2 regions of the Vreelandella indica genome follow, and region 2 is predicted to be linked to the other one. Evidence: predicted binding sites of a transcription regulator. Region 2 holds the regulator's gene; the other holds the start of a gene.

Region 1 (6,813 bases), on a different contig from region 2:
GAGTGCTGGCGCTATTCTCCCATCGCGGCGCTAGTCGGGTGCGGCGCTACCCTCTACCTAACTTGGCAGGCATGAACTTCGTGATCGATGATGTGCTTCAAGGCGGCGTTAACGGGGCACTCAATCTGGATGGCCATGGCAAAACGCTGTCGTTTTTGTTGTTAAGCCTGGAGGTTCACCTTTAGCCAGTTTTTAACCACGCACTCGACCTAGGTGGTCATGACGCGCTGCTCAAAACACCCTACTATGCGTGAACTTGCATGCGAGCTAATCAATATAGCGATAGCTAACATAATAAAAGTGGTGTTTAAGGAGCAGCCCGATGACCGCAGCAACGCTAGGTTCCCAGCGCTTTAGAGTGCTATTGGCGGGCGTGTTCAGCCAGGTATTGTGTGTGGGTATCGCCCGCTTCGCCTATACGCCGTTGCTGCCGGTCATGCAGCAGCAAACCTGGATGGGCGACGCCGATGGCGGCTGGCTGGCGGCGCTCAACTACGCAGGCTATATGCTGGGGGCGGTGTTGGCCGCCACTATCCGCAGTCTCTATATCAAAGACCTCCTATTCCGCTGTGGGTTAATCCTGGCAGTGCTTACTACCGCGGGCATGGCGCTCACCGAGCACTTCTGGGTATGGGCGGGGCTGCGTTTTCTGGCGGGCCTTTCCAGCAGTGGCTCAATGTTGCTAGCGTCCGGGTTGATTCTTCACTGGCTATTGCAACACCGCCAGCGCGGCGAGCTGGGCATCCACTTTGCTGGTTTGGGCATTGGTATGGTGGTGGTCTCCGTCGCGGTTGAAATGATGCTGCAGCTTTCGTTTAGCTGGCAGACCCAGTGGTGGGGCTTTAGCCTGCTGGGGGCCGCGTTGTTGGTACCTGCCTGGTACTGGCTGCCGCGCCCGGAAAAGCAAGGTGGCGCGGCGCACACGGCGAACAGCCAACCCGCGATGCCGCCCACGCGCACCTTTATGCGCTGGATGCTGGCTGCCTATTTTTGCGCCGGTTACGGCTACGTGATCAGCGCTACCTTTCTCGTCGCGATTGTCGAGCGTGAGCCGCTGCTGGCGGGGATGGGGAATTGGACCTTTGCCCTGGCCGGTTTAGCCGCGGCCCCCGCGGTGATGCTATGGGATTTAGTCGCCCGCCGCGTCGGTTACCTGGGGGCGCTGATTATCGCCATGTGCATTCAGGTAGTGGGCATCGTACTGCCTGCGATTACCGCGAATGCAGCGGCGGTGTTGCTCAGCGCCGTGCTCTACGGCGGTACCTTCCTCGGCTGCGTCAGTCTGGTGCTAACCATGGCGGGGCGGCTTTATCCTTCAAGCCCAGCGCGGTTAATGGGGCAGATGACCCTGGCCTACGGCGTTGCCCAGATATGTGCCCCGGCCTTGACCGGCATGCTGGCCGAAGCCTCTGGCAATTACAGCCTAGGGCTTTGGTTGGCAGGCGGCTTTGTGGCCCTCGGCGCTGTGCTACTCGCCTGTTTACGCAAGGTGGATCAAACCGCCCAGCGTCTGGATGCTGCCGCCAAAGCCGCCGTATACGCGTAGGCCTGTTAGGCATTGCCCGCGAAATCCTATAGGATGAGCGCCTTTTTCTGACAGGGTAACTGGGCAAATGACCTCTTCTGGGCAACCTCGCACCCAGTGGCTAGGCCGCTGGGGGTTTATGTTGGCAGCAACCGGTTCGGCGGTTGGGCTAGGCAATATCTGGAAATTCCCCTATATCACTGGGGAGTTCGGCGGCGGTGCCTTCGTGCTGGTGTACCTGGCCTGTATTTTTGCCGTGGGTGTGCCGGTCATGATGACCGAGATCGCCTTGGGACGGCGCGGCCAGGGCAGCCCGGTGGATGCCGTTCGCCGCGTAGTCAATGAATCAGGCCGCTCGTCGGTGTGGTCGCTGATTGGCTGGATGGCCATGCTCTGCGGCTTTATGGTGCTGTCGTTTTACGTCGTCGTGGCGGGCTGGTCGTTCTCGTATCTGTGGAAGATGCTGACCGGTGGCTTAGCAGGCAGCAGCGTCGATGAGATGGCCGCCGTGTTTGGCGCCAACAACGCTAATCCGCTGAATCTCGGTTTCTGGAGTACCTTAGTGACGCTGCTCACCATGCTGATTGTGGGCAAGGGCGTACAGAAGGGGATCGAGAAGAGTGTCAGTTGGATGATGCCCGGCTTGGTAATCATGCTGGTGATCCTGATTGGCTTTGGCCTGTTTTCCGGTGGCTTTGGCGCGGCGGTTAACTTCCTGTTTTCGTTCAACGCGGGCAGCCTCTCCAGCGAAGGGCTGCTGGCAGCGCTGGGGCATGCCTTCTTTACCCTCTCACTGGCCTCCGGGGCGATTCTTACCTACGGTAGCTACCTGCCCAAGGGTGCTTCCATTGGCCGCACCACAGTCAGTGTGGCCGTGGCGGATACGGTAGTGGCGCTGATGGCGGGGCTAGCGATCTTTCCGGTGATCTTCGCCAACGGCATGGACCCCGGCGAAGGCCCAGGGCTTATTTTCATGAGCCTGCCCCTGGCCTTCCAGGCGATGCCGCTGGGCACGCTGTTTGGCATTTTGTTCTTCCTCATGCTCTCCATGGCCGCGTTGACCTCTGCCATTTCCATGGTGGAGGCTACGGTTTCCTGGCTGTGCGATAACAAAGGCATTTCGCGCCCGGCAGCTGCTTGGGGCACGGGTATTGTGCTGTGGTTGATCAGCACCCTGGCGATGCTGTCATTCAATCTGGGCGCGGATTGGACGCTGGCAGACAAAACCTTTTTCGACTGGCTGGATTACCTGACCTCGCGTTGGATGATGCCGTTGGGCGGCCTGGGCATGGTGCTGCTGGCGGGCTTTATATTGAAAAGCGACACCTTCCGCGATGAACTCGGCCTTGCGCCGCTGCCTTATGCACTATGGCTGGCCATGGTGCGCTACGTTAGCCCGCTCGGCATTGTGGTGATTTTTGTCGATGCGCTGGGTGTTTATCAGGTCTCTTTTGCAGCGCACTGGCCGTGGCTGCTGGCGATACTGGTGGTCATGGCGGCGCTTGGGGAAACCTTAAGCCCGCGGCTGCGTCACGCGCTTCGCGCTGGCTAGCGTTTGCTGCTTGCGCTGTTGCTCCTTCGCCTCGGCCGCTGCCACCGCGCCGGGGTGAGTGCCCACTTTCATCAGCTCATCCCAGCGCGTGGTAAAGCGGTTGGAACGGTGAGCACAGCGTAGCTGCCAGGCAGCTGGCGCATCGGTCATGCCAAAGCTGATGGTGCCTTGCCCCATACGCTGATTAATCTGATCGACCGTGGCCATCAAAAACGGATGGCGATCACGGGCCGGGGGATGCAGCAGCGAAAGCTGGTGCTCTTTGGCATCGACCAAATCGAGCAGCATCACACCGGCTTTCATGAACCGAAAGCGGGGGCGGTGAATCTGCTCAAGCCCCTGGCGTACGGCATCAAGAATCACACGCGTATCGTCGCTGGGCGAGGGTAGGGGGATCAGCGCTTGAGGAAAATATTGCGGCTGGTCGCGGCGGTGGCGGTTGGTGTTTAGAAACACCATCACCGCTCGGGCCATGCTGCCCTGTTCACGCAGTTTTTCAGCACTACGCTGGGCGTGACGGCGCAACGCGTTGTGCACTTCGGCAAACACGCCGGTCGGTTGGCCGAACGAGCGCGAGGTCATAATGCGCTGGCGCGGCTGGTCCAACGCATTCATTTCCAGGCAAGAGGTGCCGCGCAGCTCAAGCGCCGTGCGGGCCAGCACTACTGAAAAGCGTTTGCGCAGCCATTTTTCATCGCTTTCGCGCAAATCCCAGGCGGTGTTGATATCGCCAATCGCCAAACGCTCGGCAAGCCGACGCCCGACGCCCCACACACTGCCCACCGGGGTGCGCTTTAGCAGCGCCTCGGTGGTGTGATCCTGCCCGCTTAATAAGCAAACGCCTTCGTAGTGGGGGTCTTGCTTGGCAAGGTGATTAGCCAGTTTGGCAAGTGTATGGGTAGGGGCAAGCCCCACGCACACCGGCAATCCTAAATGACGACGAATACGCTGACGCAGTTTCCGCCCGAGTGCTTCACACTGCTCGGTGGTGAAACCTTCTAAATAGACGAACATTTCATCAATGGAGTAGGGCGCGATCTCTGGGCAGGCATCGCGGAGCAGTTGGGCCAGCCGCGCCGACATATCACCATAAAGCTCGTAGTTGGAAGAGAGCAGGTGAATCTCGCCACGCTGGCGCAGCCCTTCGAGTTTGAAGGCGGGCGTACCCATGGGAATATCCAGCGCCTTCAACTCGGCGGAACGCGCGATCACACAACCGTCATTGTTGGACATCACCCCAACGGGTTTACCGTCGAGCTTAGGCTGAAATACCCGCTCGCAGCTGACATAGAAGTTATTGGCGTCGACCAGACCAATCATCGCACGTACTCATGGATGACCGCGCGCACCACGCCCCATAGCTGACAGTCGCTGCCCTCAAGAGGCAAGGGCGGGTAGTGGGGATGGGTGGAACAGAGGTGGGGCGTTCCCTGGTAAAGCGCGTAGCGTTTAATCAACGCTTCGCCCTCCAGCATAGCGACCAGAATGTGGCCCAAGCGAGGCTCGATACCGCGGTCGACGATAAGCAGGTCACCCTCAAAAATCCCCCACCCCTCCATGCTGTTACCGGTAGCGGTGACATAAAACGTCTGGGTAGGGTTTTTAACCAACCGGGCATTGAGATCCAGCGTACACGGCTCGTAATCCTGCGCAGGCGAAGGAAAACCACTGAAACCAGCACGGCCCAAAAAGGTTAAATACGGCAGCGGCTGGGCGCTTAACGGCAAGGCGGGGGTAAAATGAGAAAGCTGGCCCGGCATTGTCGGCATCCTGACTTTTAAGGTGTATGTATGAATATACAGTATTTTTCATAGTGAAAGAAAATGCAAATAGGCGGGCAGTGCTGAGATTGCTTAACTGAGTTCGCAATGACAAAGAAGGGGCATTCGGAATGACACCGCTCCATGTCATTGCGAGGAGCGCAACGACGCGGCAATCTCAGCCAGCGGTGGCAGGAAGCCTGAGGTGCTTCGCTGCTTTCTCAGGGGATTAAGAAAGCGAGCAATCATAATGCCAGAAGGGCGTTGGAAGAAGTGAAAGATGCCAACGACTGGAGAGCTAGGCAGCGTGGCTCTTCAGCAAAGGCCAAGCTCCTTGCTTTGACGCGTCAAGGATAACAATTTCAGCAATTGAGCCGTCTTCGGCATAACTGATATGCGTATGCCAATCTTGAGAAACCTCTTTGGTAATAGGCTTCTCCGATAGATGGAGCACTAAAATATCATCGGCCTCATCATAGGTCGTTTTCATGACATTTCCTCCTAATTAAAATGGTGCATCACCGTCTTTACAATTAGCTGATCTTCCAATACCACTGCAGCACAAACAAGGTTGTCGGTGCGCTGCACGAACGCTTTAGCTATCCATAGTCTAGTTTCATCTTTAAAACGTGTCTTGCCTGTTTCCAGCAGTTCGCTGAGCTGCGCTTCGTTTAAGCCCCGCTGCTGCATACGCTCTCTTGCGTGGCGAGTAATATGCACTTCACGATTAAAGCGTTTGGAATACATGGTAGCCGCTCGTTAGGTTAAGCATCATTACGATAATCGCTCTACCTCCCCATGTCATTACGAGTAGTGCAGCGACGTGGCAATCTCAAGCAGCGGTGGCAGACTAACCCTAGATCGCCGCGCTTCGCTCGCAATGACAAAGAAGAGGCTATTCGGAATGACACCGAAAAGCGTTATTGCCCAATCGGTCAGTCTTTGCTGGCTCGCACAACATGAAGCACGCTCATGCACGACCTGACGCGGATGCGATGAAAGTAGTGTCAGGCTGCGTTATGATACCGGCCTCGCTTCTTCCATGATGATCCTTTCTCGTTACGAGGTTCCCGCCGATGTTCAGCCGTGATATGTCAATTGCCGGATTCGATGATGTGCTGTTTGATGCCATGCAAAAAGAAGTGGCGCGCCAGGAAGCCCACATCGAACTGATTGCTTCCGAAAACTACGCCAGCCCCCGCGTACTCGAAGCCCAGGGCAGCCAGCTGACCAATAAATACGCCGAAGGTTACCCCGGCAAGCGTTACTACGGCGGCTGTGAATTCGTCGATATCGCTGAAAACCTAGCGATCGATTACGCCAAAGAGCTGTTCGGCGCTACCTACGTCAACGTGCAGCCCCACTCGGGCTCGCAAGCAAACAGCGCCGTTTTCCAAGCACTGGTTAAGCCCGGCGACACCATTTTAGGCATGAGCCTGGACGCAGGTGGTCACTTGACCCACGGTGCCAAGCCGAGCTTTTCGGGCAAGCACTACAATGCCATTCAGTACGGCCTCAATGACCAAGAGCTGATCGATTACGACCAAGTGGCCCAGCTTGCTCGTGAGCACAAGCCCAAAATGATCATTGCCGGTTTCTCTGCTTATTCACAAATTGTGGATTGGGCCAAGTTCCGTGAAATCGCCGATGAAGTAGGCGCTTACTTACTGGTTGATATGGCGCACGTCTCAGGCTTGGTAGCGGCGGGTGTTTACCCGAGCCCCTTGCCCCATGCGCACGTGGTCACGTCTACCACCCACAAAACGCTGCGCGGCCCGCGTAGTGGTGTGATTCTCTCGGCCGAAAACGACGCCGATATCGAGAAGAAGCTGCAATCCGCCGTATTCCCCGGCGGCCAGGGCGGCCCGCTGATGCACGTGATCGCGGCCAAGGCAGTGTGCTTCAAAGAAGCCATGTCGCCCGAGTTCAAAACCTACCAGCAGCAGGTAGTGAAAAACGCCAAGGCAATGGCCAAG
Region 2 (6,813 bases):
GGAGATAGCGCGGTCGTTAAACAGCGAGGCAAATACTTCGTGCACGGCGCGCTTAATATTGTCGAAGCCGTCAATATTGAGAAAAGTTTCCTGCTGACCCGCGAAGGAAGCATCGGGTAAATCTTCAGCGGTAGCAGAGCTGCGTACAGCCACTTTTAACTGAGGATGCTGTTGCTGGAGCTGTCCGTAAGCGTCGCGAAGGGCTGTCTCAAAGCTAGGCGGCAACGGCGTATCAATAATCCATTGGCGAATAGTGCGGCCCGCCTCGGCGAGCGCTTTAACATCGTCCACATCCAAGCGCGCAAGCGTGGCATTAATGCGCTCGTTAAGGCCTTCGTGGGAGAGAAACTCGCGGTAGGCATGAGCGGTAGTGGCAAACCCGCCAGGCACCGTTACGCCAGCACCGGACAGATTGGAAATCATTTCACCTAGTGAGGCGTTTTTACCACCCACGCGTTCGACGTCTGACATGCCCAGTTGATCGAACCACAGAATGTACTCTTCCACGTAACCCCCTCGCTCATAGACATCGACACGATCACTAATATTGCCGTTTAGACGTAGGATCATGGATTATTGATTGAGACACCCTAGCACCGCGCTACTATATTCGCCATTGGTCTAATAGCGAAGGGAATGGAGGATTTTTACAACACGAAGGGTTTTTAGGTCATTTGTGTAGTCAGTCACTTTGCCCCTCCCTAGCCAGCACGCATAGCGAGTTGCTCTAGCAAACGGCTCAGCACACAATAGCGCAGTTACTTACCAGTGGATGTCACTATGAAACGTACGGCTTTTTTTATCTCTGATGGCACCGGGATCACAGCAGAAAGCTTAGGGCGCAGCCTGCTGGCCCAGTTCAGCGATGTTGAGATCGATATGCAAACCAAGCCTTATATCGATACGCTGGAAAAAGCTCAGGCACTAGCAGCCATTATCGAAGCGACAGCCAGCCGCGACGGTCATCGTCCGATCATCATTGATACCATCGTTGACCAACAAATTCGCAACGTCATTCGGCAAGCATCCGGCTTCAAGGTCGATATTTTTTCAACCTTCCTAGAGCCATTGGAACAGGAACTTAATACTCACTCTTCCTATAGCGTTGGGCGCACGCACTCAATTGGTAGCGATGACGTCTATATGGACCGGATTCACTCGGTGCACTTTGCGCTGGATAATGATGACGGAGCACGCACTCATCAATACGATAAAGCCGATATTATCCTGGTCGGCGTCTCACGCTGCGGCAAGACCCCTACCTCTCTCTATCTAGCACTCCAGTTTGGTATTCGAGCGGCCAACTATCCGCTGACGGAGGATGATTTAGACGAAGATGGCATGTTAAAACTGCCTAAGGCGCTCGCGCCCCACCGTCAAAAGCTGTTTGGGCTTACCATTGATGCGCGGCGTTTATCAGCGATACGCAATGAGCGGCGGCCGAATAGCCGTTACAGCTCCATTGATCAGTGTCTTCAAGAAGTTGGGCAAGCGGAGTCGCTTTATCGCACCATGCACATTCCCTTTATTGATGCGACGCGCTTCTCGGTAGAAGAGATCTCAACGCGGATGATTGCAGAAACGGGCTTAGCGAGGCGCTTTTCGCCCCGCTAACGATCCATTCTGCTGCTAACTTACATTCCTTTAGGGGCAAAAATTCCCGGCGCGTTTCGCCAGTAGCCTTTGTAATCCATCCCAAAACCAAACACATAACGGTCGGCGACTTCCAAGCTGCAGTAGTCGGCCTTTAAACCGGGCACCGCTTTGCGGTTATGCTGTTTATCCACCAGTACTGCTGTCGTGACACTGGCTGCCTGGGCTTCTTCGCAGTAAGCCAAAATGGCGGCTAGCGTGGCGCCTTCGTCCAAGATGTCGTCAACGATCACCACATGGCGCCCCGCCATCGGCACCTCAGGAGAGACACGCCAAAACAGCTCACCGCCGCGCAGCTCATTGCGGTATCGAGTGGCATGCAAGTAATCCACTTCAAGCGGAAAGCCCAGCCGGGTTAGCAAATGCCCTGTGGTGATTAAGCCGCCATTCATAACGCAGTAAAAGACCGGCAGCTTGTCGCCTAAATCTCGCGTGATCGCTTCCGCCATACGATCAAGTGCCCGCTCTACCTCTTGCTGAGAAATAAGGCAGTCGGCGTTATCCATCAATTCACGCATTGAGTCCAATGACTCTAAGGCTTTTTTATCCAACTTTGACATCTAAACTCCAGGCGGGTTAAAAGCTTCAATTACATCAGTCGTGTGAATTTACACAGCATTGGGTTTCGGTTTATCAGCCAATGCTTCCAACTTAGCGTGGGTACGACGCCATCTGCCCAACGCACTTAGGGCATCGATATCAGGCCGTGCACGGCTGTAGCGCAGTTTGGCGGGACGTTTGGTTTCAATACCCCGGCAGGCTTCAATCACCTCAAGTGCAGCGGCGCGATCATTGCATACCAGCAACATATCGCAACCAGCCGCTAGTGCTGCCTGGGCTCGCTGTTTGGGCCCACCCGCCTCGTGGGCGCCCGCCATACTTAAATCATCAGAAAAGATGCAGCCTTTGAAGCCCAACGATTCACGCAGCATGCCCAACCAATGAGGGGAAAACCCGGCAGGACGCGTATCGAAAGCACTGTAAATCACATGCGCAGGCATTACACCGTCTAACGGCGCGGCCAAATGGGCAAAGGGCACCAGGTCACGTTGTTTAATCACTTCTAGCGGGCGGTCATCCACCGGCAGCGCAACGTGAGAGTCTGCCGCAACTCCGCCGTGACCGGGGAAGTGCTTCCCGACAGCGGCCATACCAGCCTCATGGAGCCCTTGAATAAAGGCGCTGCCGAGCTGCGCCACATGCTGGGGATCGCGGCTAAAACTTCGGTCTCCAATAACACTTGAGATGCCGCTTTCGACATCCAGTACCGGAGCAAAGCTAAAATCCAAACCGCAGGCGGCCATTTCCATGCCCAATAGCCAGCCAGCATCTTTTGCGAGCGCAAGACCATCATCGGGGTTGGCGCTATAACATTCACCAATGCGAGCCATGGCAGGAAGACGCGTCATCCCTTCTTTAATACGCTGAACGCGGCCACCCTCTTGATCAACGGCAAGCAATAAGTCCGCACGCTCACGTCGAATATCGCTGCAGAGCTGGCGTACTTGGTAGCCGTTCTCGACATTGCGGGCAAACAGAATAACGCCCCCTACCACCGGTTCTAGCAGCAAGCGCTTTTCTGCGGCCGTTAATTTCGGGCCTTCAAGGTCGAGCATGACCGGGCCTAACGGTTGAGTCATCGTGATAGGTCCATTAAAAAAGAGGCGGTGATTCTAGACGATCGTCTAGCGGTGTCAAAACAGATTAGTCAAACGACTGACGACCGCCGTGCAGCCAAACGGGGGTACCTGGTAACGCTAACGAAAAGATATAGAGCAAATCACTATTGCGTAAACGAATACATCCGTGGGATGCAGCAACGCCCATGGGCTGATCAGGTGGCGTACCATGAAGATAAATATAGCGACGCTGTGAATCGACCTGTCCACCACGGTTCACGCCTTTTTCTAATCCGCATAGCCACAGGATGCGGGTCAAAATCCAATCCCGCTTCGGATATGCTTCAGCTAGCGCAGGAGAAAATTCCTCACCCGTCCAGCGACGACCACGGAATACCGCATTATCAGGCATCCCGCTGCCAATCGCGGCTCTTATATAGTGCCAACCATGGGGTGTTTTGCCACTACCATTGTGCTCACCAATGCCCGCGAGGCCAGACGATATCTCACACTCATGCAGCACCTTAGGCCCTCGCCAACAGCGTAGCTGCTGCTGTGTGGTATCGATTTCCAACCAGATGTCCTCTACAGGGGGAAGCTCAGCGAGCTTGGGCGTTCGCATATTTTCCTTCTTCAAGTGCTGGGGGCAACGGTGCATTCATGGCAGCCACCACTACTGGGCGCAACCGCCTAACCAAATCCCGCACGGTGACCTGCTCTTGATAATCCTTTTCAGCGATATCGCGCAGTGCATCAAGGCCTGAAAGCGTAAAAATCACCGTACCAAGCATAAAGTGTAGCCGCCAAAAGCGTTCCGCGTCAGGCAAGTCGGGCGTGGCTTGACGCACTAACTCGGTGAAGCGGGTAAACACATCACCATACTCTTGCTGAATATGACGCCTAAGATGCCCCTGCGCTTGGCTATAGGCAAGGCCCAGCAAGCGCATAAACACCTTTAAACTGTTGCGCTCGGCAGGCACAGCCAGCACGGTGGTCGCCATGGTTTCGAGTAGCGTTTCCAACGGAATAACGCGCCCTGCATGCTGGGCTTCAAGTTCATCAAGCGCAGTATGAAAACGCTGGGTGAACGGGTCCAGATAGCGTGAAAACACGGCCTGAATTAAGGCTTTTTTGGAACCAAAATGGTAATTCACCGCCGCTAAATTGACGCGCGCTTTGCTAGTGATGTTGCGCAGCGATGTTTCAGCAAAACCTCGCTCAGCAAACAGCACTTCCGCGGTGTCGAGTATTCGAGTTACCGTATCAGATTGAGCCATGCCGCTCTCCGGGGAAACGAGTGTTTAAAACATAGCAAAATACTATGCCATATCGCTGGTGGGCTCAACGCTTGATTTTCTGATGAAATATGGCTGTCTATATGAGTAGAAGCTTAGTTTAAAACGATTAGGAAAAATTCGGGGGCCTTTCTAGAGAGGGGGTTGACAAGACATGTACTGGACAGAGGAACATACTGTATACTTAACCACTTACCGATTAAGTCGACATTTAATTTGTTACTGTCTATTCACTATTTTTGGAGTCTGGTATGTCGCGTCCGCTAACCGCTCGCCAACAGCACGTATTTGATTTTATTGTTAAGACCATGGGCGAATTTGGCTACCCTCCGACCCGTGCTGAAATTGCGAAAGCACTGGGGTTCCGCTCACCTAACGCCGCGGAAGAGCACCTGCGCGCGCTTGAGCGTAAAGGCGCTATTCGCATTATTCGCAATACGTCACGCGGTATTCGCCTACCCAATCAAGAGCCCCAGGAGTTAGTAGACATCACCGCAAGCGCGTTACCCGCTGCCAATATTGAAGCCTCGCCTGCTGGCCTACCGGTGATTGGCGAAGTAGCCGCCGGGAGCCCTATCCTAGCTGCTGAGCATATTGACCGTTATTGCCCTCTGCCAGCCGAGTACTTCACTCCTAAAGCCGATTATTTGCTGCGTGTGCGAGGCCTTTCGATGAAGGATATCGGTATTTTAGAAGGTGATTTATTGGCAGTTCACCGTACCGAGCGGGTGCGCGATGGCCAGATTGTCGTTGCGCGCCTGGATGATGAAGTAACCGTTAAGCGCTTCAAACGTCAGGGCCACCAAGTAACGCTATTTGCGGAAAATGCAGACTTTGCGCCGATTGAAATCGATCTGCGTTCACAGTCACTCGACATCGAAGGTGTCGGCGTTGGCGTCATTCGTGGCGGTAATGGCCAAGCACTGGGCTAACCACCGTCATTACTGCATGTCGATATAGCGGTGGTCATTAAAGGTGGCCACCCAGTTAGGATGATAGACCAGCAGAATACTCAGCAGCATCCCGGTAATAAACGCCTCTGAAGGCATTAGTAGAGGTAAGAAGCGTGCATACTCCTGGGCAAGATAGATAGCGTTAGGGTCTGTGCCTGCCACGATAATCAGCAGCACGGCAGCCAGCCCTGCCCCTAATGTTGCCAACGCCGCCCCAAAAAACCCACAGGCAAATAAAAACACCATCAGGTTATCCGGCAGGCGGCGATCTACCAGCCGCCACACTGTGCCAATAATGGCAGCCGGAACAATGCCCGTTACCAGTACATTCGCCCCCAGTAGCGTCCACTCATTGCGGCCGATAATTACCATTGCCACATTAATGAGTATATTGCTGATCAGCGCTAATGGCGCTTTAAACACGAGTGTCATCAATACCGTAAAGACGAGATGCAGCGTTAGCCAGTCGACCGCCTGAGCGCGTAGCTGCCACATCAGCGCCACTGCCAGCGTTGCGCCTAACCAACGGTGCTGAAGAGCAGCGTCTTCCAGTAGCACTTGCCAGGGCCGCCGCCAAAGAGCCCACACCACTACGCCTAACGAGAGTAGCGAGGTGAATATCAGCGCCCAGGGCGCCAGTACACTTTGTGCGAACGACATAGCGGCTTCTCACATTATCGAGCGTTAGCTAAACACCACGGTCTTGTTGCCATGCACTAAAACCCGATCCTCAAGATGCCAGCGTAAACCGCGTGCGAGAACGGCTTTTTCAACATCACGCCCAAAGCGGACTAGATCGGTTGGGGTATGGCAGTGGCTAACGCGATGAATATCCTGTTCGATAATCGGGCCCGCGTCGAGTTCCTCGGTAACATAGTGGCAGGTGGCGCCAATCAGCTTCACTCCGCGCTGATATGCCTGGTGGTAGGGCTTCGCCCCAGCGAAAGAGGGTAAAAAACTGTGATGAATATTAATCACCCGCCCTGCATAGCGTGCGCACAGGTCAGGCGGCAGAATTTGCATATAACGCGCCAGCACGACGCAATCAGCACGTGCACTATCGATTTCTGCTTGCACCTTGGCAAATGACACTTGCTTGTTATCGGGGTCGACTGGCACATAGTGATAAGGAATGCCGTACCATTCGGTCAATGAACGCATATCGTCATGGTTGGAAATGACGCCAACAATATCGCAATCCAACTCACCCGCCTGCCAGCGATAAAGCAAATCTACCAAGCAGTGTGACTCTCTAGAGACCATCAATACCACCCGGCGGCGCTGCTGCGTATC

What was found. Region 2 encodes LexA, which represses DNA repair genes until DNA is damaged. Its sites were predicted from a motif close to TACTGTNTANNTANACAGTA; they were not measured.
Region 1: the regulator LexA is predicted to act here: its motif matches at 4,862-4,881, upstream of V8L71_RS17315 (LexA family protein).

What each region holds. Positions count from the first base shown of each region.
Region 1 is NZ_JBANSO010000029.1:27,063-33,875, reverse strand. Features, by position in the region: gene V8L71_RS17335 (AtuA-related protein) at 1-185, shown strand, start outside; gene V8L71_RS17330 (YbfB/YjiJ family MFS transporter) at 323-1,546, shown strand; gene V8L71_RS17325 (sodium-dependent transporter) at 1,614-3,077, shown strand; gene V8L71_RS17320 (Y-family DNA polymerase) at 3,039-4,397, opposite strand; gene V8L71_RS17315 (LexA family protein) at 4,394-4,837, opposite strand; gene V8L71_RS17310 (DUF2283 domain-containing protein) at 5,136-5,327, opposite strand; gene V8L71_RS17305 (DUF4258 domain-containing protein) at 5,339-5,584, opposite strand; gene glyA (serine hydroxymethyltransferase) at 5,914-6,813, shown strand, end outside.
Region 2 is NZ_JBANSO010000017.1:57,469-64,281, reverse strand. Features, by position in the region: gene ppsA (phosphoenolpyruvate synthase) at 1-507, opposite strand, end outside; gene ppsR (posphoenolpyruvate synthetase regulatory kinase/phosphorylase PpsR) at 781-1,614, shown strand; gene V8L71_RS12990 (hypoxanthine-guanine phosphoribosyltransferase) at 1,635-2,213, opposite strand; gene nagZ (beta-N-acetylhexosaminidase) at 2,262-3,293, opposite strand; gene V8L71_RS12980 (L,D-transpeptidase) at 3,358-3,894, opposite strand; gene V8L71_RS12975 (TetR/AcrR family transcriptional regulator) at 3,872-4,549, opposite strand; gene lexA (transcriptional repressor LexA) at 4,819-5,499, shown strand; gene V8L71_RS12965 (energy-coupling factor ABC transporter permease) at 5,509-6,180, opposite strand; gene purU (formyltetrahydrofolate deformylase) at 6,205-6,813, opposite strand, start outside.